DNA from 2 places in the Burkholderia gladioli genome. Region 2 is predicted to be linked to the other one. Evidence: predicted binding sites of a transcription regulator. Region 2 holds the regulator's gene; the other holds the start of a gene.
The links. Region 2 encodes HrcA, which represses chaperone genes, less so after heat shock. Its sites were predicted from a motif close to TTAGCACTCNNNNNNNNNGAGTGCTAA; they were not measured.
Positions count from the first base shown of each region.

Region 1 (14,958 bases), 110 kb from region 2:
CCGACGACGTGGCGCTGGCCGCGCGCGGCGAACATGCGGGGCGGCGCGGCCTGGCCGGCACGGTGCTGGTGCACCGTATCGCCGGCGCGGCCGCGGCGGCCGGGCTGCCGCTGGCCGAGGTGGCGCGGCAGGCGCGCGAGGCCGCCGCCGCGCTCGGCACGATGGGCGTGGCGCTGTCGCCCTGCACGGTGCCGGCCGCCGGCACGCCCGGTTTCACGCTCGGCGAGCGCGAGATCGAATGGGGGCTCGGCATCCATGGCGAGGCCGGCGTGGAGCGCGCCGAACTCGAATCGGCCGAGGCGGTGGCCGCGCGGCTGATCGCGCGCATCGCCGAGGACCTGGCCCTCGAGCGCGGCGCGCGCGTGGCGCTGCTGGTCAACAATCTCGGCGGTACCCCGCCGGGCGAGCTCGATATCGTCGCCGACGCGGCGCTGCGGGCGCTGGCCGCGCGCGGCGCGGTGGTGGAGCGCGCCTGGGCCGGCACTTTCCTGAGCGCGCTCGAGATGGCCGGCATCTCGCTGAGCTTGCTGCGTGTCGACGAGGCGCGTCTTGCCGCGCTCGACTCGCCGACCGAGGCGCCGGCCTGGCCGGCGCGGGCCGGCCGCGTGGCGCCGCAGGAGAGCAGGCCGGTGCCGGCCGCGCCGGAGGCGGCGCGGCGCACGCAGGGTGAGGGCGCGCGGCTCGCGCGCGACGCGGTGCTGCGGCGCGTGATCGAGGCGGTCTGCCTGAAGCTGCGCGAATCCGAGGCGCTGCTCACCGAGATGGACCAGCGGGTCGGCGACGGCGATCTCGGCATCAGCCTGTCGCGTGCGGCGCAGGCGATCGAGGCCGAGGCCGGCGGCTGGCCCGACGCGGCGCGCCCGGGCGCGGTGCTGCGCGCCATGTCGGCGACGCTGCGGCGCGTGGTGGGTGGCACCTCGGGCCCGCTTTACGCGGCGATGCTGATGCGCGCGGCGGCCAGCCTCGACGCGGCCGCCCGGCCCGATGCCTCGGCCTGGGCCGATGCCTTCGTGGCGGCGGTCGAGGGCGTCAGCGAGATCGGCGGCGCGCGGCCCGGCGATCGCACCATGGTCGACGCGCTCGACCCGGCCGCGCGCGCGATGCGCGCCGCGCTCGACGCGAACGGCGGCAACCTGCGGCAGGCGCTCGACGCGGCCGCCGCGGCCGCGATCGAGGGCGCGGCCGGCACCGCCACCCTGCTGCCCCGGCGCGGCCGCTCCAGCTATCTCGGCGAACGCGCGCTCGGCCATCCCGATCCCGGCGCGCATGCGGTCGGCCTGTGGCTCGCGGCGATCCGCGACGCGCTGCGCGACTGAGTTCGAACCCGATCCCGGCCCGCCCGTGCATGGTCAGGCCGGCCCTGGCGAGATCGCGCCCGGGCCGGCCCGCCGGCAGCCGCGCGACCGGGCCGCGCAGGGCGCGTCGGGCGCGCATGCGATAATCCGCGGCTGTCTGCTGCCCTTCGCGCCGCGCGCGCCTGTCCGCCGTGAATCCCTTCCTTGTTCCGCTGTCCCGCGTCGACGAGTTCGACGAAATCATCGACGTGCGCACGCCGCTCGAGTACGCGGAGGACCATATTCCCGGCGCGCTGAACGCCCCCGTGCTGAGCAACGACGAGCGCGTGATCATCGGCACCATGTACAAGCAGGTCTCGCCCTACGAGGCGACGCGGGTCGGCGCGGCCTGGGTGGCGCGCAACATCGCCGCGCACCTGGAAACCACCTTCGCCGACCGGCCGATCAACTGGCGCCCGCTGATCTACTGCTGGCGCGGCGGCAAGCGCTCGGGCTCGATGACGTCCTGGTTCAACCTGATCGGCTGGCGCGCGCGGCAGCTCGACGGCGGCTACAAGGCCTATCGCCGCTGGGTGGTGGATGAGCTCGACGAACTGCCGGCGCGGCTGCGCTACATCGTGCTGACGGGGCGCACCGGCAGCGGCAAGACGCATCTGCTCGGTGCGCTGGCCAGGGCCGGCGCGCAGGTGCTCGATCTCGAGGGCCTGGCCGTGCATCGCGGCTCGCTGCTGGGCGCCTTGCCGGGCGCCCAGCAGCCCACCCAGAAGGGTTTCGATACCTCGCTGGTGCTGGCGCTGCGCGGCTTCGATCCGGCCCGGCCGGTGTTCGTCGAGGCCGAGAGCCGCCGCATCGGGCGCATCAGCTTGCCGGATCCGGTGCTGGCCGGCATGCACGCGGCGCGCTGCGTCGCCGTCGAGACCGCGCGCGAGGATCGCGTGGCCCTGCTGCTGCGCGACTACGGCCATCTGTTCGACGACCCGCTGGCGTTCCGGCAGCAGCTCGCGCGCCTGACCGAACTGCACGGCCATGCGCGGATCCGCGACTGGCAGGCGCTGGCCGAGGTCGGCGCGCGCGGCGAGCTGTTCGAGTCGCTGATCGACCAGCATTACGATCCCGCCTACACGCGCAGCAGCCATGCTGCGTTCCGCCAGATCGCCACCGCCACCGCCTTTGCGTTCCGGCCGATGGCGGCCGAGGACGAACTCGCCGCGCAGGCGCGCGCGCTGCTCGAACTGCTGGGCTGATTCGAGCCATGTGGTGAGCCTGGCCGAGGGTTCGCCGGTGGCGTGTTACATAAGACCGATCTATCTAGCCAGGCGCGAGCGAATGACGTTTCGGTCTCCCTATCGATCGAGCATCTCGACCAGTCACGGCGACGTGCTTATCCCGCGCGACGCGGCAGCGTGCCCGCCAGCTCCATCAGCGCACGGGCGCCGTGCTCGCCGAGCTGCGCCTTGGCGCGCGCCTGCGCCGCTTGCCAGGCCGAGGCGGCCTCGCGCAGCAGCGCGTTGCCGCGCTCGGTCAGCGACAGCAGGCGGATGCGGCGGTCGCCCGCCTCGCGTGCTTCCTCCACCCAGCCCTGCGCGATCAGCGGCTGCAGGTTGCGGGTCAGCGTCGAGCGATCGTGCTGGTTGCTGCGACCCAGGTCGGAGCGCGTGAGCGGGCCGAGATCGACGATCAGCACCAGCAGCGAGAACTGCGGCGCGTTGATGCCGAACGGCCGGAACGCGTCGTCGTAGATCGCGGTCAGGAAGCGGGAGAGTTGCCGTGTGCGTGTAAACAGGCAGTCGCGGGCGATCTCGCTGCTGATTGGGCCGGCGGGGAAGGCCGGGGAGAGCTTGGGTTCCGTCATGATCGAGTCCGTAGGGCGAGCGACGGCGCATGCCGCGCGATCGATGACGGTATTGGAGCGCGCCGACGTATCCGGCTTGTGCCGGCGAGGCGCGTTTTCTGTATGGCCGTGTGTCTGGCGCCCGCGCCGGATACGTTGTGATACAAAAGCCGGGCGGTTCGCGGCCGACGGGAGGGCGCGGGGCGCGGCCGGGCTATCCGAAGGTAGGTATTGCCATGGCCGTTCGTATGGGCGCGGGGCACCGAAGGTTCGATGGAGCGGGGACGGGCGGCGCCCTATGCTGTCTACCAGCGCGAATCGGCCTCGATGGGCCCTACGCGCGACGTACCACGCCATTACAACCCACCGCAGGTCCATTCACAGGTGATTGCCATGACCCTCAGCAAACCGATCCTCGCCGGCGCCGTCGCCGTACTGATGATCTCCTCGACCGCCTTCGCCCAGTCCGGCGACGCCACGACGCCGACGCGCCAGCAGATCCGCGCCGAGATGAAGGCCGAGAAGGCCGCCAATCACGCGCTGGCGAAGAAGGTGCGCCAGGCCTTCGACAAGTCGAGCGACCTGAACGACACCGAGATCGTGGTGTTCTCGAAGGCGCGTACCGGCAAGGTGATCCTCGCCGGCATGATCATGGACCCGTCGCAGGACCAGATCGCGCAGGACATCGCCGCCAAGGTGCCGGGCGTGCAGTCGGTGGACAGCAAGCTGAGCGTGTACGAAGCGCACTGAACACGCGGCCGGCCAGTCGGCTCGACTCGAAACCGACGGGCTTCTGGCCGGCCCGCCAACTTCGTTTCCTCGAACGGATTCGATTTCCCTGCCGGCGGGTGCCGGCGATAGCCGTGCCGCGCAGCACCACGCAGCGCCGGAACCGGCGCCCGTCATGCCTCCTCTCAATGGGGCGCGATCGACGCGGGGAAAATATTCTCCGCATCGTTAAATATTTGCATAAAAAAACCTCGCTCCCCCGTTCTTGAATTTGTCAAACCTCGTCCATATAATTAGCACTCGCTGCACGAGAGTGCTAACAATTCGCCGGTGGGCGACAGCCCGTCGGCATCCTTGTGTACTTCAGTCCCATTCAAGAAAGAGAGGAGTGAACATGAACCTTCGTCCTTTGCACGATCGCGTGATCGTCAAGCGCCTGGATCAGGAAACCAAGACGGCATCGGGCATCGTGATCCCCGAAGCCGCCGCTGAAAAGCCGGATCAAGGCGAAGTGCTGGCGATCGGCCCGGGCAAGCGCGACGACAAGGGCGCCCCGATCGCGCTCGACGTGAAGGTTGGCGATCGCGTCCTGTTCGGCAAGTACGCTGGCCAGTCCGTCAAGGTCGACGGCCAGGAACTGCTCGTGATGCGCGAAGAAGACATCATGGCCGTGGTCAACGCGGCGTAAGCCCGCGTAACGCTTCCCAGCGAATCCATTCCAGAATCCAAGGAGTTAGAAGATGGCAGCTAAAGACGTCGTGTTCGGCGATTCCGCCCGCTCGAAGATGGTTGAAGGCGTGAACATTCTCGCCAATGCAGTGAAGGTCACGCTGGGTCCGAAGGGCCGCAACGTGGTCCTCGAGCGCTCGTTCGGTGGCCCGACGGTGACCAAGGACGGCGTGTCGGTCGCCAAGGAAATCGAGCTGAAGGACAAGCTCCAGAACATGGGCGCGCAGATGGTCAAGGAAGTCGCTTCCAAGACCAGCGACAACGCCGGCGACGGCACGACGACGGCAACCGTCCTCGCGCAATCGATCGTTCGCGAAGGCATGAAGTACGTCGCATCGGGCATGAACCCGATGGACCTGAAGCGCGGCATCGACAAGGCCGTCGCCGCTGCGGTGGAAGAGCTGAAGAAGATCAGCAAGCCCTGCACCACCAACAAGGAAATCGCGCAAGTCGGCTCGATCTCGGCGAACAGCGATTCGTCGATCGGCGATCGCATCGCTGAAGCGATGGACAAGGTCGGCAAGGAAGGCGTGATCACGGTCGAAGACGGCAAGTCGCTGGCCGACGAGCTCGACGTCGTCGAAGGCATGCAATTCGATCGCGGCTACCTGTCGCCGTACTTCATCAACAACCCGGACAAGCAAGTCGCCGTCCTCGACAACCCGTTCGTGCTGCTGCACGACAAGAAGGTGTCGAACATCCGTGACCTGCTGCCGGTCCTGGAACAAGTCGCGAAGGCCGGCCGTCCGCTGCTGATCATCGCCGAGGACGTCGAAGGCGAAGCGCTGGCCACCCTGGTGGTCAACAACATCCGCGGCATCCTGAAGACCGTCGCCGTCAAGGCTCCGGGCTTCGGCGACCGTCGCAAGGCGATGCTGGAAGACATCGCGATCCTGACCGGCGGTCAAGTGGTTGCGGAAGAAACCGGCCTGACGCTCGAGAAGGCCACGCTGGCCGAGCTGGGCCAGGCCAAGCGCATCGAAGTGGGCAAGGAAAACACCACGATCATCGATGGCGCCGGCGAAGCCGTGAACATCGAGGCGCGCGTCAAGCAAGTGCGCGCCCAGATCGAGGAAGCCACCTCGGACTACGATCGCGAGAAGCTGCAAGAGCGCGTTGCCAAGCTGGCAGGCGGCGTGGCCGTGATCAAGGTCGGTGCCGCGACCGAAGTCGAAATGAAGGAAAAGAAGGCACGTGTCGAAGACGCACTGCACGCCACGCGCGCAGCTGTGGAAGAAGGCATCGTGGCCGGTGGCGGCGTCGCGCTGATCCGCGCTCGCACCGCCATCGCCGCTCTGACCGGCGCCAACGCCGACCAGAACGCCGGTATCAAGATCGTGCTGCGCGCCATGGAAGAGCCGCTGCGCCAGATCGTCACGAACGGCGGCGAAGAAGCCAGCGTCGTGGTCGCCGCGGTTGCCGCCGGTTCGGGTAACTATGGCTACAACGCCGCAACGGGCGAGTACGTCGACATGGTCGAGGCTGGCGTGGTCGATCCGACCAAGGTCACGCGCACCGCGCTGCAGAACGCCGCTTCGGTGGCCGGCCTGCTGCTGACGACGGACGCAGCGGTTGCCGAGCTGCCGAAGGAAGATGCTCCGATGCCTGGCGGCATGCCCGGCGGCATGGGCGGCATGGGCATGGACATGTAATCGACTTCGGTCGATCGCATCGACGGGCGCGCAGCGATGCGCGCCCGGTCCTGCAAAACAAAAAACCCGCAGTGATGCGGGTTTTTTGTCGTTTACGGCTGGCGGCGGCTTGCGGTCCCCGGGCGGGGCCGGCCCGCCGTCGGCCTCAGTGCCGCGAGGCGCCGAACGGCGGCGCGGCCGGCGCGGCGGGCTGGGCCTGCGCGGCCTCCTCGTTGCTGCGTGCCCAGAAGAAGCGGTCGGGCACCCAGGCACCCATGCCGGGCCGGAACGCATCGCGCGCGGCCTGGTAGAGATATTCCTGCGCCTCGCGCACCGCCTCGGGCGGCTCCTGCCCGTTCGCGAGCAGCGCCGCGATCGCCGTGCCGAGCGTGTCGGTCACGCCCATCAGCCGGTGCGGCGTGCGTTCCCAGAGATCCTGCCGGATCTGCCCTTCCTCGCCGTACAGCGTATTGACCAGCCGGTGTGTGCCGGTCTCGGTGGCGAGGATGTATTCGCAACCTTGCGAGAGCAGGTGGGCGATCGCTGTGTCGAGATTCGGCGCCTCGGCGTCGCCGTCGGGCTGGGCCAGCGCGATCAGGGTGGCGTGGTCGGCCACCAGCAGTGTGGTCTGCGGCGCGAGCAGGTCGGCGATCGATTCGCGCAGGTCGTCGGCGGCCAGCACATGCTCGTCGTCGAGCGTGAAGTCGGGGGCCAGCACCAGCGGCACGCCGTCGTAGTCGGCGACCACCTCGGCGATCGCGCTGACCACCTCGGCGCGCGCGGTGGCGCCGATCTTGAAGGCGGCCACCGGCATGTCCTCGAGCAGCATCCGCGCTTGCGCGACCACCGTGTCCGGGTCGAGACCGGTCACTTCATCGCAGGACGCCGAATCGCGAACCGTGTAGCCGGTCAGGACCGTGGCGCCGTGGCAACCCATGCTCGCCAGCGTCAGCAGGTCCGCCTGCAGGCCGGAGCCGCCGGTGGGATCGGACAGACCGAAGGTGAGAACGATCGGAGGGGCGTTGCTGGACATGAAAAATCGGGGAAAGAGAAGAACGATCGGGCGGCGCACCACCTGGGTGCGCCTTGCCGGTCATTATGCGTTGGAAACCTGTGCATGAAGTGTTTTTTTTAACGCAATGCAATGTGTGGCGGGCGTTTGCGGCGGATCGAGACGCTTGCGCGCGCATCCGTGCAAGGATCGCGGCGATCGTGCCGCGCGGCAGTTCAATCGGGTGCGGATCGGGGATCTCCACAGCGGCGGCGGGAAGATCGCTGTGAGCGGTGATGGCGTGCCTGGCCATGGCGATGCTCCGGCGATCGATCCCGAGCAAGCGCCCGGACAAGAATCCGGACAAACCGCTGGACAGAACGTCGCAGTCCCGGCTAGAGCCGCGGTGCTAGGCAGGGCGGCCGTCCGCACGTTACCATCACGTCTCCCCAAACAATGGTTTTTTCCCCTGCGCGGCAAACGATGGAATACAAAAGCTGGATGTGCCTGATCTGCGGCTGGATCTACGACGAAGAGGCGGGCTTGCCCGACGAGGGCATCGCCCCCGGTACGCGCTGGGAAGATGTGCCGATCAACTGGACTTGTCCGGAATGCGGCGCTCGCAAGGAAGACTTCGAGATGGTGCAGATCTGAGCGAGATCTGAGCGGTTTTCCGCGGCACGTCCCGAGGCCGCCAGCCGGCGCGTCCGACGCGGCGCCGGCGTGCCGGCCCGTCACGCGGTCCGGCCGCGCGGCGTTCGAGCTCTCCGCGTCGACGGTTGCGTGCCCATGACGACGTCCCCGACCGTAATACCGATCCCCGACGCCCTGCCTAATCCGCGTGGCGGTGCCGTGCTGCTGGCGGAGGCGACGCTCGCCGAGGCCAGCACGGCGTCGGGCGAGGCGCTGCCGCGGGCCTTGCGCACCGTCGCGGCGGCCTTGCGCGACGCGGGCTGGCTGGCCGGGCTGCGTTACGCCGAGGCGCTGGCCGCGGTGGCGAGCGAGGGCGCGGCGGGGCAGCTCACGATCACCGCCGAGTTTCGCCAGGCCCTGCGCGACTTCCGCTGGGCGATCGCGCGTCGCAACCTGCGCGAGCTGGCCTGCTCGCCGGTGCTGCATGCGCATTACGGCGCGCTGCGCCGGCTGGCCGGCGCGCCTGCCGCCGAGGCCGCGCCGTTCGAGGTGCTGGCGCTGGCCGGGCGGCCGGTGCCGCCGGCCACGCTCGCCGCGCTGCCGGCCGAGCGGCTCGCGCATCTGCGCGCGGCCTACGAGGCGGCCTTGCTGGCCGTGCTGCGCGAGCCCGAGGCACCGCCCGCGGCGGCGCTCGAGGCGCTCGACAATTGCCTGGCCGCGCTGGCCGGCCCCGATCCCTATGACTACTGGCGGCTCGCCCGCGCGTGCCTGCGGGCGTTGCAGGGCGCGTCCGGCACGTCGCCGCGACGCTGGCTCGCGCGCGGCAACCTGGTGCTGCGCGAGCAGATGGGCGGGGCGCGAGTCGTCGCCCCGGCGCTGGTGCGCGAGACGCTGGCGCTCGTCTGGCGCGATTTCGCGCTGTACGGCGCGGCCGCCGAGGATGCCGCCGAGGTCGAGCTGCTCAACGATTACGGCTTGACGGTCGACTGGCACGTGGCCGGCTCGCAGGCATCCGAGATGCTTTGGGAGGTCGACGCCGCGCGCGCCGAGGCCGATGCGCTGCGCGACGCGGCGGCCACGCGCCAGCTCGGCGTGGTGACCGTCAACGGCCATGCCTACGAGGACTTCCTGCAGACCGCCGACGCCTCGATGGCCGAGCTCACCGGCGAGCCGGGCGCTGTCGATGCCGGCCAGGCCTGGCGCGCCGCGGCGGCGGCCTATCGCGTCGGCTCGGCCGCCGCTGCGCTCGGGCTTGGCCAGACGGCCCTGATGGCCGACGCGGTGGCGCTGGGCTGGCGGCGCATCACCCACAGCCTGCCGCCCGACGACGGCGGTGCCGCGCTGGCGGCCGGCTCCGATGCGCTGCGCGCGGCGCTCTACAAGATCGCGGCCGGCGTGGCGCCGCCCGACCTGGCGGCCGCGCGCGCGGCCCTGGGCGCCTCGCTCGAGGCGGCGCGGCCCTGAGGTGCCCGCCGAGCCAAACCGGCCCGGCACGCTGCGGCTCGATCGCGTCGGACCCCATCGGCTCGCCCGGTCCGCCGTTCGCATCGGTTTGCGGCTATCTGGCCGGGTTTCACAACCGATTCGAACACATCGGGGACAATGGCCATTTTGTGACTGCGCCCGTGCCCGGCGCGTCGTCCGGGCCTCGCACCCAGCCTGCCGACCGGCCCCGCTCGCGTGATAGAGTGCGACGTGATCCGTCTTATCGACCCTCGCGGGCTGCGTCCCGCCGCGAGGTCTTTGCTAAAATTCACACCATGTCAAAGAGTTCCGATCGCATCAATCTCACCAACCAGTTCCTGATCGCGATGCCGAGCATGTCGGATCCGACCTTCTCGGGAACGGTGGTCTACCTTTGCGATCACAGCGAACGCGGTGCGTTGGGCCTCGTCATCAATCGTCCCACCGACATCGACCTCGAATCGCTGTTCAATCGCATCGACCTCAAGCTCGAGATCGAGCCCCTCCTGCATATCCCCGTCTACTTCGGCGGCCCGGTCCAGACCGAGCGCGGCTTCGTGCTGCACGAGCCGGTGGAGGGCAGCAGCTACAGTTCCTCGATGACGGTGGAGGGCGGCCTGGAGATGACCACCTCCAAGGACGTGCTGGAGGCGGTCGCCTCGGGCAGCGGGCCCAAGCGCTTCCTGCTCACGCTCGGCCATGCCGGCTGGGGCGCGGGCCAGCTCGAGGACGAGATCTCCAAGAACGGCTGGCTGACGGTGGCCGCCGATCCGCGCGTGGTGTTCGACACGCCGGCCGAGGAGCGCTTCGAGGCCGCGCTCGGCCTGCTCGGCGTGTCCTCGACGATGCTCTCGGGCGAGGCAGGCCACGCATGAGCGGTGTCCCCGCGCGCGAGGCCACCTTGCTCGCGTTCGATTATGGCGAGAAGCGCATCGGCGTGGCCGTCGGCAATACGCTGACGCGCACGGCGCGCGCGCTCGTCATCGTGTCCAACCTGAATCGCGAATATCGTTTCGAGGCCGTCGGCGCGCTGATCGCTGAATGGCGGCCGGATGCGCTGGTGGTCGGCCTGCCGATGCACCCGGACGGCACGCCGCACGAGATGACGCAGCAGGCCAAGCGCTTCGGCAATCAACTGAACGGCCGCTTCAACCTTCCCGTGAGCTGGATCGACGAGCGCTATTCGTCGGTCGAGGCGCGCGCCGGTTTGCGCGCGCGCGGCGCGAAGGCCGATGCGGCCATCGACGCCGAGGCCGCCCGCGTGATCCTTCAACACTATCTCGACCAGTTGCCCGACCATCATGAGTTCCATTGACGCCGAAGCGCTCTACCGCGCGCTGCTCGACCAGATCCGCGGCGCCTACGGCGACGCCGCCTTCGCGGCCAGCGACGGCCCGGCGATCGCCGGCATTCACAGCGGCGGCGCCTGGCTGGCCGAGCGGCTGGCGCGCGACCTGAAGGCGCCGGGCTTCGGCGTGGTCAACGTGGCCCTGCATCGCGACGACTACGCCAAGAAGGGCCTGCACAGCCAGGCGAGCCCGACCTCGCTGCCGTTCGCGGTGGAAGGCCGCCGCATCCTGCTGGTCGACGACGTGCTGTACACCGGCCGCACCGTGCGCGCGGCCCTCAACGAGCTGTACGACTACGGCCGGCCCGCCGCGGTCGAGCTCGCGGCGCTGGCCGATCGCGGTGGGCGCGAGCTGCCGGTGGCGGCGCGCTTCCTGGGCGGCACGCTCGAGGTGCCGGCCGAGGCGACCCTGGTGCTGGCCCGCGACGCCGACCTCCATTTCACCTTCGAACTCGAGGCGCGCGAGCACTGAGCGCGCCTCGACCGGCGCCCGCCGCGCGTGTTCGCGCGCGGGCGCTGCCCCGGCAACACCTTGGATTCACGTACACCATGACCACCGACACCTCCGGCCGCAGCGGCGCCCAAGCCGCGGCCGCGCCCGCCCAACGCTTCCGCCCCGGCTTCCTGAAGGGCAACCCGCAGCTCACGAAGAACGGCGAGCTCAAGCATCTGCTGTCGATCGAGGGCCTGCCCAAGTCGATCGTCACGCACATCCTCGATACCGCGGAGCAGTTCGTCAGCGTGACGGACCGCGAGGTGAAGAAGGTGCCGCTGCTGCGCGGCAAGTCGGTGTTCAACCTGTTCTTCGAGAATTCGACGCGCACCCGCACCACCTTCGAGATCGCCGCCACGCGCCTGTCGGCCGACGTGCTGAACCTCAACATCAACGCCTCCTCGACCAGCAAGGGCGAGTCGCTGCTCGACACCATCAACAACCTCTCGGCGATGCACGCCGACCTGTTCGTGGTGCGCCATGCCTCGAGCGGCGCGCCCTACCTGATCGCCGAGCACTGCGCGCCGCACGTGCACGTGATCAATGCCGGCGACGGGCGCCATGCGCACCCGACCCAGGGCCTGCTCGACATGTACACGATCCGCCACTACAAGCGCGACTTCACGCAGCTGCGCGTGGCGATCGTCGGCGACATCCTGCACTCGCGCGTGGCGCGCTCCGACATCCACGCGCTGACCACGCTGGGCGTGCCCGAGATCCGCGCGATCGGCCCGCGCACGCTGCTGCCGGGCGGGCTCGAGCAGATGGGCGTGAAGGTCTATCACAACCTCGACGAAGGCCTGAAGGGCGTCGACGTGATCATCATGCTGCGCCTGCAGAACGAACGCATGAGCGGCGCGCTGCTGCCCTCGGCGCAGGAGTACTTCAAGAGCTGGGGCCTGACGCCCGAGCGTCTCGCGCTGGCCGCGCCCGACGCGATCGTGATGCACCCGGGCCCGATGAACCGCGGCGTCGAGATCGACTCGCAGGTGGCCGACGGCCCGCAGTCGGTGATCCTCAACCAGGTCACCTTCGGCATCGCGGTCCGCATGGCCGTGATGGGCATCGTCGCGGGCAATAGCGACTGACCGGCCCGGCCCGGCGCCACGCCGGCCGGCCATCGAATTCAACGCATCCAACGCATTCGCAGGCAGCACATGAAGATTCATATCAAGGGCGGCACGCTGGTCGATCCGGTCGCCGGCACCGAACAACAGTCCGACGTGTTCATCGCCGCCGGCAAGGTGGTCGCGATCGGCGCGGCGCCGGCCGATTTCCAGGCGGCCAGGACCATCGACGCGAGCGGCCTGATCGTCGCGCCTGGCCTGGTCGACCTCTCGGCGCGGCTGCGCGAGCCCGGCTACGAGCACAAGGCCACGCTCGAATCGGAGATGGCCGCGGCGGTGGCCGGCGGCGTCACCAGCCTGGTCTGCCAGCCCGATACCGACCCGGTGCTCGACGAGCCGGGCCTGGTCGAGATGCTGAAGTTCCGCGCCAGCAAGCTGCACCAGGCGCACGTCTATCCGCTCGGCGCGCTGACGGTCGGCCTGAAGGGCGAGGTGATCACCGAGATGGTCGAGCTGACCGAATCGGGCTGCATCGGCTTCACCCAGGCCAACGTGCCGATCCGCGACACCCAGGTGCTGCTGCGCGCGCTGCAGTACGCGAGCACCTATGGCTACACGGTCTGGCTGCGCCCGGTGGACGCCTTCCTCGCCAAGGGCGGGGTCGCCGCCAGCGGGCCGCTCGCCTCGCGGCTGGGTTTGTCGGGCGTGCCGGTCTCGGCCGAGACGATCGCCCTGCACACGCTCCGCGAGCTGGTACGCGTGACCGGCGCGCGCGTGCACATCGCGCGTCTGTCCTCGGCGGCCGGCATCGAGCTGGTGCGCCAGGCCAAGGCCGAGGGCCTGCCGATCACCTGCGACGTCAGCGCCAACCACCTGCACCTGATCGACCTCGACATCGGCTACTTCGACTCGCAGTTCCGCCTCGATCCGCCGCTGCGCGCCGAGCGCGACCGCGCCGCCATCCGCGCGGCCGTCGAGGACGGCACGATCGACGCGATCTGCTCCGATCACACCCCCGTCGACGACGACGAGAAGCTGCTGCCCTTCGCCGAGGCCACGCCCGGCGCGACCGGCCTGGAGCTGCTGCTGTCGCTGACCGTCAAGTGGGCCCAGGAGGCCGGGCTGCCGCTGGCGCGCGCGTTGAACCGCATCACCGCCGGCGCGGCCGACGTGCTGAAGCTGCCGGCCGGGCGCCTCGTGCCGGGCGGCGTGGCCGACCTGGTGGTGTTCGATCCGGCCGCGCACTGGCAGGTCGAGCCGCGTGCCCTGAAGAGCCAGGGCCATAACACGCCGTTCCTCGGCTACGAGCTGCCGGCCCGGGTGCGCGCGACCCTCGTCGCCGGCCAGGTCGCCTTCGAGCGTCGCTGAGCGGGGCGGGCATCATGAGAGCGTTGCGCAAGCTGCGCCTGATCGTGCACCTGCTGCACGGCATGGCGACCATCGCCCTGCGGTTCGGCGGTGCGAGCCCGGCGCGCCGGCAGGAACTCACGCGTCGCTGGACCCTGAAGATGCTGGCGCTGTGCGGCATGCGCCTGGTCGTGCATCACGACGAGGCGAGGCTCGACGCGGGGGCGCTGGTGATCGGCAACCACGTGTCCTGGCTGGACATCTACGTGATCAATGCCTGGCGGCCGACGCCCTTCGTCTCGAAGGCCGAGGTGCGGCAATGGCCGGTGGTGGGCTGGCTGGCCGAGAAGCTCGGCACCATCTTCCTGCAGCGCGAGAAGCGCAGCGAGGCCAAGCGCATCATGCACGAGCTGGCCGAGCGGCTGCGCGGCGGCGAGCTGATGTGCGTGTTCCCCGAGGGCACCACCTCGAACGGGCTCGAGCTGCTGCCCTTCCATGCCAACCTGTTCCAGGCCGCCGTCGAGGCCGGCAGCCCGGTGCAGCCGGTCTGCATCATGTACGAGGACGGGCAGGGCCGGCAGTCGCTGGCGCCGGCCTATACCGGCAAGATGTCGCTGGGCAAGTCGCTCGATCGCGTGCTGCGCGACCGGCCGCTGGTCGCGCATCTCTACGTGGGCGCGCCGATCGAGGCGGGTGAGGACCGGCGCGGGCTGTCGGCGCGGGCTCGCGCGGCGGTGGCCGATGCGCTGGCCGAGATGCAGGCCGGGTGCGGGCGGCCGAGCGCCGAGGCGCTCGCGCAACTGGCGATCGATGAAGTGCCGGCGGGTGGTGAGGCTGCCGCCGCGTCGAGCGCCTCGACCGAGACCGCCGAGGCTGCCGTGGCGTCCACGGTGGCGGCGAATGCCGCGGGCGAGACCGAGCCGGTCGCGCGTCGCGACGCCTGAAGCCCGATCGGGCAGCGCGAGGCCGGGGCGGCATCGATGTGCCTCGCCTCGCGCGATCCAATCACGCGCGAGGCGCCGTGCCCGGCGCCCCTCCTTCCTCAGTCCTTGCCTGAACCGCAGCGCTCGCAGGCCACCTGCGTGACGCGTCGCGCGGCCGGATCGTCGCTCAGTTCGACGGCCGACAGGCGATTGCCCCACACGCAGCCCGAATCGAGCGCGACCAGGTTGTCGCGCAGCATCAGCCCGAGCGCGGCCCAGTGGCCGAACACCACGGTCACGTCGGCGCTGCGCCGCCCGGGAACCTCGAACCAGGGCAGATGACCTTCCGGCGCCGAATCGGGGCCGCCGTTGCCGCGAAACTCCATGGCGCCGTCCGGCGTGCAGAAGCGGATCCGCGTGAAGGCGTTGAAGGCCACGCGCAGCCGCTCCGGCTTCGACAATCCCGCCTTCCACTGA
Region 1 is NZ_CP009323.1:2,340,598-2,355,555, forward strand. Features, by position in the region: gene dhaL (dihydroxyacetone kinase subunit DhaL) at 1-1,316, shown strand, start outside; gene mnmH (tRNA 2-selenouridine(34) synthase MnmH) at 1,487-2,539, shown strand; gene BM43_RS27475 (MarR family winged helix-turn-helix transcriptional regulator) at 2,677-3,147, opposite strand; gene BM43_RS27480 (BON domain-containing protein) at 3,520-3,876, shown strand; gene BM43_RS27485 (co-chaperone GroES) at 4,250-4,543, shown strand; gene groL (chaperonin GroEL) at 4,596-6,236, shown strand; gene thiD (bifunctional hydroxymethylpyrimidine kinase/phosphomethylpyrimidine kinase) at 6,382-7,248, opposite strand; gene BM43_RS27500 (rubredoxin) at 7,690-7,860, shown strand; gene BM43_RS27505 (hypothetical protein) at 7,996-9,303, shown strand; gene BM43_RS27510 (YqgE/AlgH family protein) at 9,600-10,178, shown strand; gene ruvX (Holliday junction resolvase RuvX) at 10,175-10,618, shown strand; gene pyrR (bifunctional pyr operon transcriptional regulator/uracil phosphoribosyltransferase PyrR) at 10,605-11,123, shown strand; gene BM43_RS27525 (aspartate carbamoyltransferase catalytic subunit) at 11,201-12,232, shown strand; gene BM43_RS27530 (dihydroorotase) at 12,302-13,579, shown strand; gene BM43_RS27535 (lysophospholipid acyltransferase family protein) at 13,594-14,502, shown strand; gene BM43_RS27540 (symmetrical bis(5'-nucleosyl)-tetraphosphatase) at 14,601-14,958, opposite strand, start outside.
Region 1: BM43_RS27485 (co-chaperone GroES) is a predicted target of HrcA. The motif match lies at 4,149-4,175, and genes of this name have one in related genera.

Region 2 (14,958 bases):
GCCGGGCCCCGCAAGCGCCGCCGCCGCGGCGGCGCGCGCAACCGCCGGCCGGAAGACGGCGCCGCGCAGCCGCAACCGGCCGAAGCGCCGGATGCGGACGACTGAGCCGTCGGACGACGCAGGAAGTGGATGCCATGACGCTTGCTTATCTCGGCCTCGGCGCGAATCTCGGCGATGCGCGCCAGACATTGAAGGATGCGGTGGTCTGCCTCGCGCAGCAATGCGCGGTCACCGTGCTCGGCAAATCGAGCCTGTACCGGACGGCGCCGATCGACGCCGGCGGTGACGACTACTACAACTGCGCGGTCAAGATCGAGACGCGTCTGGCGGCCCGCGAATTGCTCAGGCTCTGCCAGCAGATCGAGCACCACTTCGGCCGCGAGCGGCCGTTCCACAACGCGCCGCGCACGCTCGACATCGACATCCTGCTGTACGGCGATCACACCATCGACGAACCCGACCTGGTGGTGCCGCATCCGCGCCTGACCGGGCGCGCCTTCGTGCTGGTGCCGCTGGTCGAGCTCGACCCGGCGCTGGCGATCCCGATCCACGGCCACGCGCAGGCCTTCCTGACCGCGGTGGCCGACCAGCGCATCGAGAAGGTGCAGACCTGCCAGTGCCTGATGGCGATGAAGGCCGCGAACGACAAAAGCCGCTGCCGATGAACGCGACCCCGCTGACCGTCACGCCGCCCGACCCGCGCCCGCCGCATCGCTACATCGCGATCGAGGGGCCGATCGGAGTGGGCAAGACCTCGCTGGCGGCATTGATCGCCGAACGCTGGGCGATGCGCCCCCTGCTCGAGCGACCGCAGGACAATCCTTTTCTCGAACGCTTCTATCGCGAGGGCGCGCGCTACGCGCTGCCCGCGCAATTGTCGTTCGCGCTGCAGCGCGCGCAGCAGGCGCAGGAGCTGGCGGCCGCCCAGGCGGCGGGCCTGGCGATCGTGGCCGACTACATGCCGCAGAAGAACGAGATCTTCGCGCGCCTGACGCTGGGCGACGACGAATGGCAGCTCTATCGCGCGCTGGCCGAGCGCGTCGACGTGCCGGCCCCGGCGCCGGACCTGGTGGTCTACCTGCAGGCCAGCCCCGAGGTCCTCTACGCGCGCATCCAGAAGCGCGGCATCGCGATGGAGCTGCAGATCGGCGACGCCTACCTGCGCTCGCTGTGCGATGCCTACAACGAATTCTTCTATCACTACGACCGCACGCCGGTCCTCACCGTCGCCGCGGAACACCTGAATCCGCTCGACTCGCCGGACGACCTTGCACTGCTGATGACGCGCATCGAGACCATGCGCGGCCGCAAGGAATCCTTCGTCAAGGGCGGCGCCGACCGCTGATCAGCGTCGTCGCGCCGCCTGTCTTTCCTCACGAACCGGATCTCCCATGACCTATCTCCAGGAATCGAGCCGCGCGGCCATCACCGTGCCCAAGCTGCAACAGATGCGCGCGGCCGGCGAGAAGATCGCGATGCTGACCTGCTACGACGCGAGCTTCGCCTCGCTGCTCGATCGCGCCGGCGTCGACGCGCTGCTGATCGGCGATTCGCTCGGCAACGTGCTGCAAGGCCAGACCACCACCCTCCCCGTCACGCTCGACGAGATCGCCTATCACACGGCCTGCGTGGCGCGCGCCCAGCCGCGCGCGCTGATCGTCGCCGACCTGCCGTTCGGCACCTACGGCACGCCCGAGCAGGCCTTCGAGAGCTCGGTCAAGCTGATGCGAGCCGGCGCGCAGATGGTCAAGCTGGAGGGCGGCGAATGGCTGGCCGAGACGGTGCGCTTCCTGGTCGAGCGCGCGGTGCCGGTCTGTCCGCACCTGGGGCTCACGCCGCAATCGGTGCACGCCTTCGGCGGCTTCAAGGTGCAGGGCAAGACCGAGGCGGGCGCGGCCCAGCTGCTGCGCGATGCCAAGGCGCTGGAGCAGGCCGGCGCGCAGCTGATGGTGCTCGAGGCGGTGCCGACCCTGGTGGCCTCGGAGCTGACCGAACTCGTCAGCACGCCGACCATCGGCATCGGCGCCGGTCTCAACTGCTCGGGCCAGGTGCTGGTGCTGCACGACATGCTGGGCATCTTCCCCGGCAAGCGCCCGCGCTTCGTGAAGGACTTCATGCACGGCCAGCCGAGCATCCTGGCGGCCGTCGAGGCCTATGTGCGCGCGGTCAAGGACGGCAGCTTCCCCGGGCCCGAGCACTCGTTCTGAGTTCTCGGCCGGCCGGCACGACGGCGATAAAAAAGCGCGGCACCCTCGAAAGGTGCCGCGCTTTTTCGTTGGCCGGTCGACGCGTCGCGCCGCGCGTTCAGATCCGACGCAATCTCGCCTCGACCGCGCCGCGCAAGGCGTTGCAGATCAGCAGGCCATCAGCGCGCGCCAGCTCGTCCGGCCTCAGGACGCGCTCGCTCGCGCCGAGCGCCGGGTCCGCCAGCAGCGCGCCGCGCATCACGCCCGGCAGCAGACCGCTGGCCAGCGGCGGCGTGAACCAGCGACCGTCGAGTTTCACGAAGACGTTGCTGCGGCCGCCCTCGGTCAGCTCGCCGCGCTCGTTGACGAACAGCATGTCGAAGGCACCGGCCGCCTCGGCCTCACGCCAGGCGCGATCGTATTCGGCGCGGCGCGTGCTCTTGTGCGCGAGCAGCGGGTCCGAGGAGGCAGTCGGCGCGAAACCGTGCTCGGATGCCAGCAGCACCTCGATCACCGGAGCCGCCAGCGGCGCGAGCGGCGCCGACGTCAGTTCGAGCGAGCCGTCCCTCGAGAGCGCCGCGCGCAGGCGATGCGGGCCGTCGGCGTCGAAGCCGTCGACGCGCGCGCGGACCTGCTGCTCGATCGCGGCCGCGTCGAAGGCGAAGCCGAGCGCCTCGGCGCTGGCGCCCAGCCGCGCGAGATGGCGATCGAGATGACGCACGCCCTCGGCGCGCGTCGCGTACAGCGTTTCGAACAGTTGCAGGCCGGGATCGGCGTCGGTCAGAAAACGGGCCTTCAATTCGCACTCCGCGTATTCGTCAGGGGCGCGGCTGTCGAGCACGATGCCCGCGCCGACGCCCATTGTACCGGCGCGATATCCATCGACGCGCGGCGCCTCGAGCGTCAGCGTGCGGATCGTGACCGCCAGGCAGAAGTCGCCGCAAGCGCCCGCCGGCGCCGCGTCGAGCCAGCCCAGCATGCCCGTGTAGAGCCCGCGCGGCGTCGATTCGATCGCGTCGATCAGCGCCATGGTGCTGTGCTTGGGCGCGCCCGTGATCGAGCCGCAGGGGAACAGCGCGCGCAGCAGCTCGGCGAAACCCGCCTCGGGCCGCGCCTCGGCCTCGACGGTCGAGGTCATCTGCCAGACCGAGGCATAAGGCTCGACCGTGAACAACGCCGGCACGCGCACCGAACCGGTACGCGCCACACGCGAGACGTCGTTGCGCAGCAGGTCGACGATCATCAGGTTCTCGGCGCGATTCTTCGCATCGCCGGCCAAGAATTCGGCCGCATGCGCATCGGCGGCCGGGTCGGCCGAGCGCGGCGCGGTGCCCTTCATCGGCCGCGTGCGCAGCCGCGTGCCCTGCTTCTCGACGAACAGCTCGGGCGAGCAGGACAGGATCCAGCGTCCGCCCGGCAGCGCGACCAGCGCGCCGTAGCGCACCGCCTGGCGCGCGCGCAGCCGCCGATACAGCGCCGTCGGCGAACCCCAGGCGTCGAAGCCGAGGCGGTAGGTGTAGTTGACCTGGTAGGAATCGCCGGCACGCAGCGCGGCGTGGATCGCGTCGATCGCCGCATCGAACTCGGCGCGCGTGACACTCTTGCGCAGGCGCGCGATGCCGGCCGGCGAAGGCTCGGCCGCCGCGCCGTCGCGCGCGGCGAGCCAGGCATCGGCCTCGTCGCGCGACAGTCGCGTGAGCGTGGAGAACAGCAGGAAGCGCAGCGGCGCGTCGCCGGCCTGGCCACGTTCGAGATTGCGGCCGAACTCGTAGTCGCCGAGCACCACCGCATGCAGGCCGCGCGCGAGATCCTCGGCCACCGCCGCGCAGCAGGCGTCGAGCCGCGCCGGATCGGTGCACACGCGCTCGTGCGAGAAGCCCATGTACAAACGACTCGACCGCGCAGCCGCGGTCGAGTCGCAATCGTCGAGGAGCGCGAACGGCGCGCCCTCCTGCACGTCCATCATGTCGCCGGCACCGCAGTCGTCACTCGAAGAAGCTCTTCACGCGATCGAACCAGCTCTTGCTCTGCGGGCTGTGGCGCCCGCCGCCCTCGGCCAGCGACTGCTCGAACTGACGCAGCAGATCGCGCTGTCCGTCGGTCAGCTTGACCGGCGTCTCGATCTGCACGTGCACGTAGAGATCGCCGGCGATGCTCGAGCGCAGGCCCTTGATGCCCTTGCCGCGCAGGCGGAAGGTCTTGCCCGACTGCGTGCCTTCCGGCACCGTGAACGAGGCGCGGCCGGCCAGCGTCGGCACCTCGATCTCGCCGCCCAGCGCCGCGGTGGTGAACGGGATCGGCATCTGGCAGTGCAGGTCGTCGCCATCGCGCTCGAACACCGAGTGCTGCTTGATGTGGATCTCGACGTAGAGATCGCCGGAGGGCCCGCCGTTGATGCCGGGCTCGCCGTTGCCGGACGAGCGGATCCGCATGCCGTCGTCGATCCCGGCCGGGATCTTGACCTCGAGCGTCTTGGTTTCCTTCACCTTGCCCGAGCCGTGGCAGTGCACGCAGGGCTCGGGGATGTAGGTGCCGGTGCCATGGCACTTCGGGCAGGTCTGCTGGATGCTGAAGAAGCCCTGCGACATGCGCACCGTGCCCTGGCCGTGACAGGTCGGGCAGGTGTCGGGCTTGGTGCCCGGCTTGGCGCCGCTGCCGTGGCAGATCTCGCAGGAGACCCAGCTCGGCACGCGAATCTGCGTGTCGTAGCCATGCGCGGCCTGCTCCAGCGTGATCTCCATGCTGTAGCGCAGGTCGGCGCCGCGATACACCTGCGGGCCGCCCCGGCCGCCACGGGCGCCGCCGCCAGCGGCCTGGCCGAAGATATCGCCGAAGATGTCGCCGAAGGCATCGGCGAAACCGCCGAAGCCCTGCGCGCCGGCACCGCCCATGTTCGGATCGACGCCCGCGTGGCCGTACTGGTCGTAGGCGGCTCGCTTCTGCTCGTCCGAGAGCATTTCATAGGCTTCCTTCGCCTCCTTGAAACGCTCCTCCGCATCCTTGCTGTCCGGATTGCGGTCCGGGTGGTACTTCATCGCGAGCTTGCGATATGCCTTCTTGATTTCGTCGTCGCTCGCATTCTTCGCGACGCCCAGAACCTCGTAGTAATCCCGTTTCGCCATATCGGTTCAATGCCGCCACGCGCTCGGCACGGGCGGCTCCTCTCGCTTCCAGTAAAGTCTTGCGACCGTGGAACGGCGCTCGCGCGCCGCCCCGCCATAAAACAAATGTGCCCGGAGGGCCGCGAGGCCCGCCAGGCGCAGGGTGATCCGGTCCGTCCGGCAGTGACGGACCGGATCGGTAGCGGCCGTGCCGCGCGGCACGGCCGCGGCCCGACTCAGTCCTTCTTCACTTCCTTGAAGTCCGCGTCGACCACGTCGTCGGCGGCGTTCGCGGCACCCGCCTGGGCACCCTCGGCCGCGCCGGCACCGGCGGCGGCGCCTGCCTGCTGGGCCTGCATGTCGGCGTACATCTTTTCGCCGAGCTTCTGCGAGGCCTGCGACAGCGCTTCCACCTTCGCGTCGATCGTCGCCTTCTCGGCCGAGCCGTCCTTCAGCACGTCTTCCAGCTCCTTGAGCGCGGCCTCGATCTTCTCCTTCTCGCCCGCGTCGAGCTTGTCGCCGTACTCGGCCACCGCCTTCTTGGTGCTGTGGACCAGCGCATCGCCCTGGTTGCGCGCATCGGCACGCTCACGCAGCTTCTGGTCTTCTGCGGCGTTCGCCTCGGCGTCCTTGATCATCTTGTCGATCTCGGCGTCCGACAGGCCCGAGTTCGCCTTGATGGTGATCTTGTTTTCCTTGCCGGTCGCCTTGTCCTTCGCGCCGACGTGCAGGATGCCGTTCGCGTCGATGTCGAAGCTCACCTCGATCTGCGGCACGCCGCGCGGTGCCGGCGGGATGCCTTCCAGGTTGAACTCGCCGAGCAGCTTGTTGCCGGCCGCCATCTCGCGCTCGCCCTGATAGACCTTGATGGTCACCGCGCCCTGATTGTCGTCCGCGGTCGAGTAGACCTGGGCGTGCTTGGTCGGGATCGTGGTGTTCTTGTTGATCATCTTGGTCATCACGCCGCCGAGCGTCTCGATGCCGAGCGACAGCGGGGTCACGTCGAGCAGCAGCACGTCCTTGCGGTCGCCCGACAGCACCTGGCCCTGGATCGCGGCGCCCACGGCGACGGCTTCGTCCGGGTTCACGTCACGGCGCGGTTCCTTGCCGAAGAACTCCTTGACCTTGTCCTGCACCTTCGGCATGCGGGTCTGGCCGCCGACCAGGATCACGTCGTCGATGTCCGAGACCTTCACGCCGGCATCCTTGATGGCGGTGCGGCACGGCTCGATGGTGCGCTCGACCAGGTCCTCGACCAGCGCTTCCAGCTTGGCGCGCGTGATCTTCAGGTTCAAGTGCTTCGGGCCCGAGGCGTCGGCCGTGATGTACGGCAGGTTGATCTCGGTCTGCTGGCTCGAGGACAGCTCGATCTTGGCCTTTTCCGCGGCTTCCTTCAGGCGTTGCAGCGCGAGCACGTCCTTCGACAGGTCGACGCCCTGCTCCTTCTTGAACTCGCCGATGATGTAGTCGATGATGCGCTGGTCGAAGTCCTCGCCGCCGAGGAAGGTGTCGCCGTTGGTCGACAGCACTTCGAACTGCATCTCGCCGTCCACGTCGGCGATCTCGATGATCGACACGTCGAAGGTGCCGCCGCCGAGGTCGTACACGGCGATCTTGCGGTCGCCCTTCTCGGCCTTGTCCAGGCCGAAGGCCAGCGCGGCCGCGGTCGGCTCGTTGATGATGCGCTTGACCTCGAGGCCGGCGATGCGGCCCGCGTCCTTGGTGGCCTGGCGCTGGCTGTCGTTGAAGTAGGCCGGCACCGTGATCACGGCTTCCGTGACCGGCTCGCCGAGGTAGTCCTCGGCGGTCTTCTTCATCTTGCGCAGCACCTCGGCCGACACCTGCGGCGGCGCCAGCTTCTCGTCGTGCGCCTCGACCCAGGCGTCGCCGTTGTCGGCCTTGATGATCTTGTAGGGCATCAGGCCGATGTCCTTCTGCACTTCCTTCTCTTCGAAGCGGCGGCCGATCAGGCGCTTCACCGCGAACAGCGTGTTGCGCGGGTTGGTCACCGACTGGCGCTTGGCCGGCGCGCCGACCAGCACTTCGTTGTCGTCCATGTACGCGATGATCGACGGCGTGGTGCGGGTACCTTCCGAGTTCTCGATGACCTTGACCTGATTGCCTTCCATCACAGCCACGCACGAGTTCGTGGTGCCGAGGTCAATACCGATGATCTTTCCCATTTTTCGTAATCTCCAGAAATGCTGTTTGCTGCGGTTTTCGGGCCGTTTTTGCCCGGTTTGCCGCGCCGAATTCGACTCTGCACACGAAATAGGTGCGACCGCGCCGTTTTCAAGACCCCGAAAGCGATGCGGCCATTCAATTTTTTCAATCGCCGGCGGCGGCCGGCCAGGGAGCGGTAGTCCGATGCCCGCGGGAGCGAATCCCCGGATCGAACCCCGTTATTGACACCCCTGAGTCGATACTTGTCTGATGCTTTCCTGGCGCGGCTCGCGGCGGCCATCATGGACGCGGCCCGCCGGGATGCCGGAGGGCCGTGGACAGGAGGCGGCGGGCGCGGCGCCCGGCCGGCGCCTTACTTCGGCTGCGCGACCGTCACGAGCGCCGGTCGCAGCACGCGGTCGGCGATCGTGTAACCCTTCTGCAGCACGCTGACGACGGTATTCGGCTCCTGCTCGGCCGGCACCATCGAGATCGCCTGGTGCTGATGCGGATCGAATTTCGCGCCGACCGGGTCGATCACGTTGACGCGGCCCTTCTCGAGCGCGCTCTGCAGCTGGCGCAGCGTCAGCTCGACGCCTTCGCGGATCTTGGCGATGTCGTCGGACTTGTCGCCGACGGCGGCTTCCAGGCTGTCGATCACGGGCAGAAGGTGCTCGGCGAAGCCCTCGATGGCGAACTTGTGCGCCTTGGCGACGTCGTCCTGCGCGCGCCGGCGCACGTTCTCGGTCTCGGCCTTCGCCCGCAGGAAGCTCTCCTGCAGCTCGGCGACCTTGGCTTGCGCTTCGGCGAGCGCGGCGTCGGCGGCCGCTGCCTGCGGCGCGTCGCCGGCCGGTGCCTGGGCAGCCATTGCGTCGCGGCCGGTCTCGTCGGCCGGTTGACCAGCCGGATTCTCTTGCGTGTTTTCCATGTCGCTGAAATCGAATTGAATGATGAAAGCCGGATCGACGATACGCGCCGCGTGACGGGCACGGGGCACGCATCGCCGGACAACGGCGACGTAGTTGGGGCCGAAGACAACAACTTCAAGAGGGTCTTTCGGCCAGGGCTGCGGCGTCGAGCCGCGGATCGGCCCGGCATTGGGCTTGGGCGCCGCCCGCTCGGCCAATCGTGGCGGGCTGTCGCGCCGTGGCGCCGAAACTGCCGGTAACAACCGTTACCGCGGTCCCACTGGATCGGCTTCGGGCGCTGCACTACACTGCCATCAGGCTGCCCGAACGCAGGTTAACCCTGAGCTATCGTCAGACTTTCCACTGCCTGACGATCGGCGCGAAACCCGCCCCGGCCGCCGCCCATCGCCCTCGGCTCACGCCGGCCTCGTTCCCCAGGGGAGTACCGTGAAACTGACCTTTGCCATATCGGTGGTCGCGCTGGTACTCGTGGCCGGCACCACCACCATCTGCCTGTCGGGCGCCGTCACCGACCGCACCACCGAATACGGCAGCGCGCGCGCCACCTTCGAGCAGATCTTCAGCGTTCACCCGAAAGTTTGTCGATGATGCGGCGATCGCGCTTGGTCGGCCGGCCATGCAGCTCGGCGGCCGGCTCGCGATAATGCCGCCGCCGCTCGAGTTCGGCAAGCCGTTTCGCCCGCCCTTGCGCGGTTTCCGCATACAGCGTCTGGGCGATGCTGGCTGGCCCGCGCGTGTCGCAGATGCCGAGCACGTCGAGCTCCCAGACCACGGTCTCGATGGTGATTTCCACGCGGTCGCCCACCCGCACGTCCTTCGAGGGCTTGACCGTCGCCCCGCCGATCCGCACCCGCCCCTTCTCGACGGCATCGGCCGCCAGCGAGCGCGTCTTGAAGAAGCGCGCGGCCCACAGCCACTTGTCGATGCGCAGCTTGGCGCCGGGTTCGGTCGAAATCCGGTAATTCATCAGCTTAATCCCGTTTCGTGACGCTCATGCGGCCGTCTCCGCGGGCACGGCCACGCGCACCGGCCAGCCCTGCAGGTTTTCCGCGACGATCTGGCCCAGCGCCGAAATCCAGGCAGGCGAGGCGTTCAGGCAGGGAATCCGGTGGAAGCTCCCGCCGCCGCCGTGCAGGAACTCGTCGCGCACCTCCATGCCGATCTCCTCGATGGTTTCCAGGCAATCCGAGGTGAAGCCGGGGCAGAACACGTCGGCTCGCTTCACCCCGGCCGCGCCCAGCTCGCGCAGGGTGGGCGCGGTATAGGGCTGCAGCCACTCGGCCTTGCCGAAGCGCGACTGGAAGGTCACCCGGCATTCGAGCGGCCCCAGCCCCAGCTCGGCCATCAACAGCGCGGCGGTTTGCTGGCACTGGTCGTGGTAGGGATCGCCCAGGTCGAGCGTGCGCTTGGGCACGCCGTGGAAGCTCAGCACCAGCTTGTCGCCGGCCGCGAAATCGGGGCTGCCGTGCTCGGCCCAGTAGTGCCGCACCTGCTCGGCCAGCGCGTGGATATAGGCCGGGTGGTCGGCGTAGTGCCGCACCGTGCGGATCTCGGGCTGGTTGCGCATGCGGGCCAGCGCGGCGAAGGCCGCGTCGAAGGCGGTGGCCGTGGTCGAGGCCGAGTATTGCGGATAGAGCGGCATCAGCAGCACGCGCTCGACGCCCAGACGCTTCAACTGCCCGAGCACGGTGCCGATGTCGGGCGTGCCGTAGCGCATCGCGTAGTCGACCAGCACCTGGTAGCCGTTGGCGGCGAACAGCGGCCGCAGCCCCTCGACCTGGCGCTCGGTGAACACGCGCAGCGGCGAGCCTTCCGGCATCCAGACCGTGGCGTACTTCTTGGCGGAGGCGCGCGAGCGGAACGGCAGGATCAGGCCGCGCAGGATCGGCTGCCAGGCCAGGGCCGGAATTTCGACCACGCGCGGGTCGGACAGGAATTGCGCGAGATAGCGGCGCACCGCGCCCGCGGTCGGCTCGTCGGGCGTGCCGAGATTGATCAGCAGGACCGCCGTGCGATGCGCCGCGGCCTGCTGCGAAGGGGGTTCGAGATCAAAACGCATGAACGGGGATGTGCATGGGCACCGGATCGAACGGCCCCCATTATAACGAGGGCACTCGCCGCGGCACCGCAGCCGGCAGAATGCCCGCCGCGCCGATGAGGACAATAGCCGGGCTCGATCGGCCCGGCCGGCGGCCACCGACCTACTGGTTGCCGCTCAAGGTCAGCGACAGCAGGCGCGCGGTGATGTCGACGATCGGGATCACCCGGTTGTAGGCCATCCGGGTCGGCCCGATCACGCCGAGCGTGCCGACGATCTGGCCGTTCACCTCGTAGGGCGCGGTCACCACGCTCATTTCGTCGATCGGCACCAGGGTCGACTCCCCGCCGATGAAGATCTGCACGCCCTGGGCATGGCTGGACACGTCGAGCAGCTGCAGCAGGCTGGTCTTCTGGTCGAACACGTCGAACAGCTTGCGCAGCCGCGCCATGTCGGAGGACAGGTCGGCCACCTCCAGCAGCTTGCGCTCGCCGGAGATCAGCACCGTGTCCTCGTCGTCGGACGTCTCGGTGCTGGCCGTGACGGCCGCGTGCATCAGCGCCGTCATGTCGTCGCGCAGGGTGTCGATCTCCTCGCGCAGCCGGCGCCGCACCTCGTCGAAGGACAGCCCCGCGAAGTTCGCGTTGATGTAGTTCGAGGCCTCGGTCAGCTGGGACGGGGAGTAGTCGCGCTGGGTCGCCATCATGCGGTTCTGCACGTCGCCCTCGGGGGTGACGATGATCAGCAGGATCCGCTTGTCGGACAGCCGCATGAACTCGACCTGCTTGAACACATGGCTGCGGCGCGGCGTGAGCACCACGCCGGCGAACTGGGACAGGTTGGACAGCACGCTGGCGGCCGCGGCCACCACCTTCTGCTGCGGCTCGCCGGCCTGCAGGGTGGTCTGCACCAGGCGCGTGACGGCCGCGTCGTCGATCGGCGACTCCACCGTCAGCATGGTGTCGACGAACAGGCGGTAGCCGCGCGGGGTGGGAATCCGCCCCGCCGAGGTATGCGGGCTCGACACCAGGCCGAGCTCCTCGAGGTCCGACATCACGTTGCGAATGGTGGCCGGGCTCAGTTCGAGGCCGGAATACCGCGACAGCGTGCGCGAGCCGACCGGCTGACCGTCGGCGATATACCGTTCGATCAGGGTCTTGAGGAGGGTTCGGGCGCGGGGATCTAACATGGTCGAAAATTCTAGCCTAAGCGGGCGGCGCCCGCGAGCGTTCCGGCACCAGGCCATGCCTGGCCTCCCGGACGGTTCCTTTTCGTCATCCAGCTATGGTGTAATGCCGCCATGACTACCGGCAACCAGTTCCAGACCGTCGCGCTCGTCGGGCGCAGCAATACGCCCGGCATCGCCGAACCGCTCGCCGCGCTCGCCGCCGCCATCGCGCAACGCGGGCTCGAGGTCGTGTTCGAGGCCGCCACGGCGACAGAATACGGCATCACCGGCCATCCGGCGCTGACCCCCACCGAAATCGGCGCGCGCGCCGACGTCGCGATCGTGCTCGGCGGCGACGGCACGATGCTCGGCATCGGCCGCCAGCTCGCCCCCTACAAGACCCCGCTGATCGGCATCAACCACGGCCGGCTCGGCTTCATCACCGACATTTCCGCCTCGGAGATGCTCGAGCTGGTGCCGCTGATGCTGGCCGGCAGCTTCGAGCGCGAGGAGCGCACCCTGCTGGAGGCGCGCATCGTGCGCAACGGCGAGCCGATCTATCACGCGCTGGCCTTCAACGACGTGGTGGTGAACCGCAGCGGCTTCTCCGGGATGGCCGAGCTGCGCGTCCTGGTGGACGGCCGCTTCATGTACAACCAGCGCTCGGACGGCCTGATCGTCGCCACCCCGACCGGCTCGACGGCCTATGCGCTGTCCTCGGCCGGCCCGATCCTGCATCCGCAGCTGCAGGGCATCGTGCTGGTGCCGATCGCCCCGCACGCGCTGTCGAACCGGCCGATCGTGCTGCCCGACGACGTCAAGGTCGGGATCCAGATCATCGGCGGGCGCGACGTCAACGTGAATTTCGACATGCAGTCGTTTACCGCGCTGCAACTGAACGACACCATCGAGGTGCGCCGCTCGCGCCACACCGTGCCGTTCCTGCACCCGGTCGGCTACAGCTACTACACCACGCTGCGCAAGAAGCTGCACTGGAACGAGCATCCGTCGCATGACGACGATCCCGAATCCTGACGCGGCGGCGCCCTCCATCATGCTTCGCCATCTCTCGATACGCGACTTCGTCATCGTCGCCGCGCTCGACATCGAATTCGACAGCGGCTTCACCGTGTTCTCCGGCGAGACCGGCGCCGGCAAATCGATCCTGATCGACGCCCTGGCGCTGGCGCTCGGCGAGCGCGGCGACGCCAGCGTGGTGCGCACCGGCTGCCAGCGCGCCGACCTGTCCGCCGAATTCACGCCGCACGACCGCGTCGCGCAATGGCTCGACGCGCATGCCTTCGAGGCCGAGGACAGCGTCATGCTGCGCCGCGTGATCGACGCCAACGGCCGCTCGCGCGCCTTCATCAACGGCACCAGCGCGACGCTCTCGCAACTGCGCGAGCTCGGCGAGATGCTGGTCGACGTGCATGGCCAGCATGCCCACCAGTTGCTGATGCGGCCCGACGCGCAGCGCGAGCTGTTCGACACGCATGCCGGCCTGAGCGCCGACGCGGCCGTAGTGGCGCGCGGCTGGCGCGCCTGGCGCGACGCGCTGCACCATATCGAGGTGGCCCAGACGCACGAGCGCGAGCTGCAGCTCGAACGCGAGAAGCTGGCCTGGCAACTGGCCGAGCTCGACAAGCTGGCGCCGCAGCCCGGCGAATGGGACGAGGTGAACGCCGAGCACCAGCGCCTGACGCATTCGGCGAGCCTGATCGACGGCGTGCAGGGCACCCTGCTGGCGATCTCCGAATCGGACGAGGCGATGCTGAGCCAGCTGGGCGCGATCATCTCGAAGGTCCGCCAGTTGGCCGCGATCGATTCGACGCTCAACGACGTGCTGGCCTCGCTCGATCCGGCCGAGATCCAGCTGCGCGAAGCCTCCTATTCGCTGTCGCATTACGCGCAGCGGCTCGAACTCGATCCCGAGCGGCTGGCCCAGGTGGAGGCGCGGCTGGACGCGCTGCATACGGCCGCGCGCAAGTTCCGCCTGCCGCCGGAGACGCTGCACGACGAACACGCGGCGCGCCGCGAGCAGCTCGCGGCGCTCGACGCGGCGGCCGACCTGTCGGCGCTGCAGGAAACCGCCGAGCGCGCCCGGCAGGCCTACCTGGCCGATGCGCGCACGCTGTCGGAGGCGCGCGCCCAGGCCGCCGACGCGCTGGGCGGCGCGGTGACGGCCGCCATGCAGGAATTGTCGATGGCGGGCGGCAGCTTCGAGGTCGGCCTGCTGCCGCTGGCCGAGGGCGGCGCGCACGGGCTCGAGCAGATCGAGTTCCGCGTCGCCGGCCACCCCGGCGTGCCGCTGCGCCCGCTGGCGAAGGTCGCCTCGGGCGGCGAGCTGGCGCGCATCAGCCTGGCGCTGGCGGTGATCGCCAGCGCGGCCAGCCTCACGCCCACCCTGATCTTCGACGAAGTGGATACCGGCATCGGCGGCGGCGTGGCCGAGGTGGTCGGCCGCCTGCTGCACCAGCTCGGCCGAGACCGCCAGGTGCTGTGCGTCACCCACCTGCCGCAGGTGGCCGCGCGCGGCGACCATCACTTCCAGGTCGCGAAGGCGCAGGACCCGGGCGGCGGCACCGTGTCCTCGGTCACCCCGCTCGACCGCGCGAGCCGCGTCGAGGAAGTCGCGCGCATGCTTGGCGGGCTCGAGATCACCGCCACCACGCGCAAGCACGCCAAGGAAATGCTGGCCGCCTGAGGCCTGCCTGCCCCGCGTCGCGCGGATGTTTGCCGCTGTCAGGCGTGTCGTGACGACCGCCCCCTCCCTGGCACCGCGGCAACTCCCGTGATCCTGGCCGGCACCCTCCGGCGGCGGCTCGGCGCTTTCCCCGCTCAGGCCGGCCGCGCCGCGATCGGCTCGACCTCGTCGAGCCCGGCGCGCGCGAGCCAGTGGCAATAGCCACCCAGGCTGCCGCGATCGATGGTGGCCGGGTCGATGCCGTCGTACTCGCCGGCGCGGAACGCGTGCTTCGAGAAATATTCCTCGATATGCCACGCATGGATGTGCAGCACGTCCCCGCCCAGGCGCCGCGTCGCATGCGGGAAATGGTCGAGCAGGCCGATCGAGCAGCGCTGCGGGTAGGTCTGCCGCAAGGCCAGCTCGCCAGCGTACATGGTCAGCACGTTCTTGCACCAGCCCGGCCACTGCCCCTCGTGCTCGGCGAATTCCTCGGCCAGCAGCCGCCTGCAGTAATCCATCTGCGCCACCAGGAAGTGCCGCACCATCTCCGACGGGCCATACACCGAGGCGCCCACGTTGTGCAGGCCCGCATGCGGAAAGCCCCAGCGCGCGCTGCACTCGACCAGCTTGCGGCGCACCGAATCCTCGTAGGCATAGGCGCCGAACCCGAAGCACAGGCCGCTCGGC
Region 2 is NZ_CP009323.1:2,227,703-2,242,660, reverse strand. Features, by position in the region: gene pcnB (polynucleotide adenylyltransferase PcnB) at 1-105, shown strand, start outside; gene folK (2-amino-4-hydroxy-6-hydroxymethyldihydropteridine diphosphokinase) at 135-665, shown strand; gene BM43_RS27045 (deoxynucleoside kinase) at 662-1,345, shown strand; gene panB (3-methyl-2-oxobutanoate hydroxymethyltransferase) at 1,392-2,207, shown strand; gene pabB (aminodeoxychorismate synthase component I) at 2,305-4,149, opposite strand; gene dnaJ (molecular chaperone DnaJ) at 4,172-5,308, opposite strand; gene dnaK (molecular chaperone DnaK) at 5,524-7,470, opposite strand; gene grpE (nucleotide exchange factor GrpE) at 7,824-8,378, opposite strand; gene BM43_RS41775 (hypothetical protein) at 8,806-8,967, shown strand; gene BM43_RS27015 (RNA-binding S4 domain-containing protein) at 8,939-9,346, opposite strand; gene hemH (ferrochelatase) at 9,371-10,438, opposite strand; gene hrcA (heat-inducible transcriptional repressor HrcA) at 10,581-11,606, opposite strand; gene BM43_RS27000 (NAD kinase) at 11,718-12,620, shown strand; gene recN (DNA repair protein RecN) at 12,640-14,289, shown strand; gene BM43_RS26990 (DUF7164 domain-containing protein) at 14,424-14,958, opposite strand, start outside.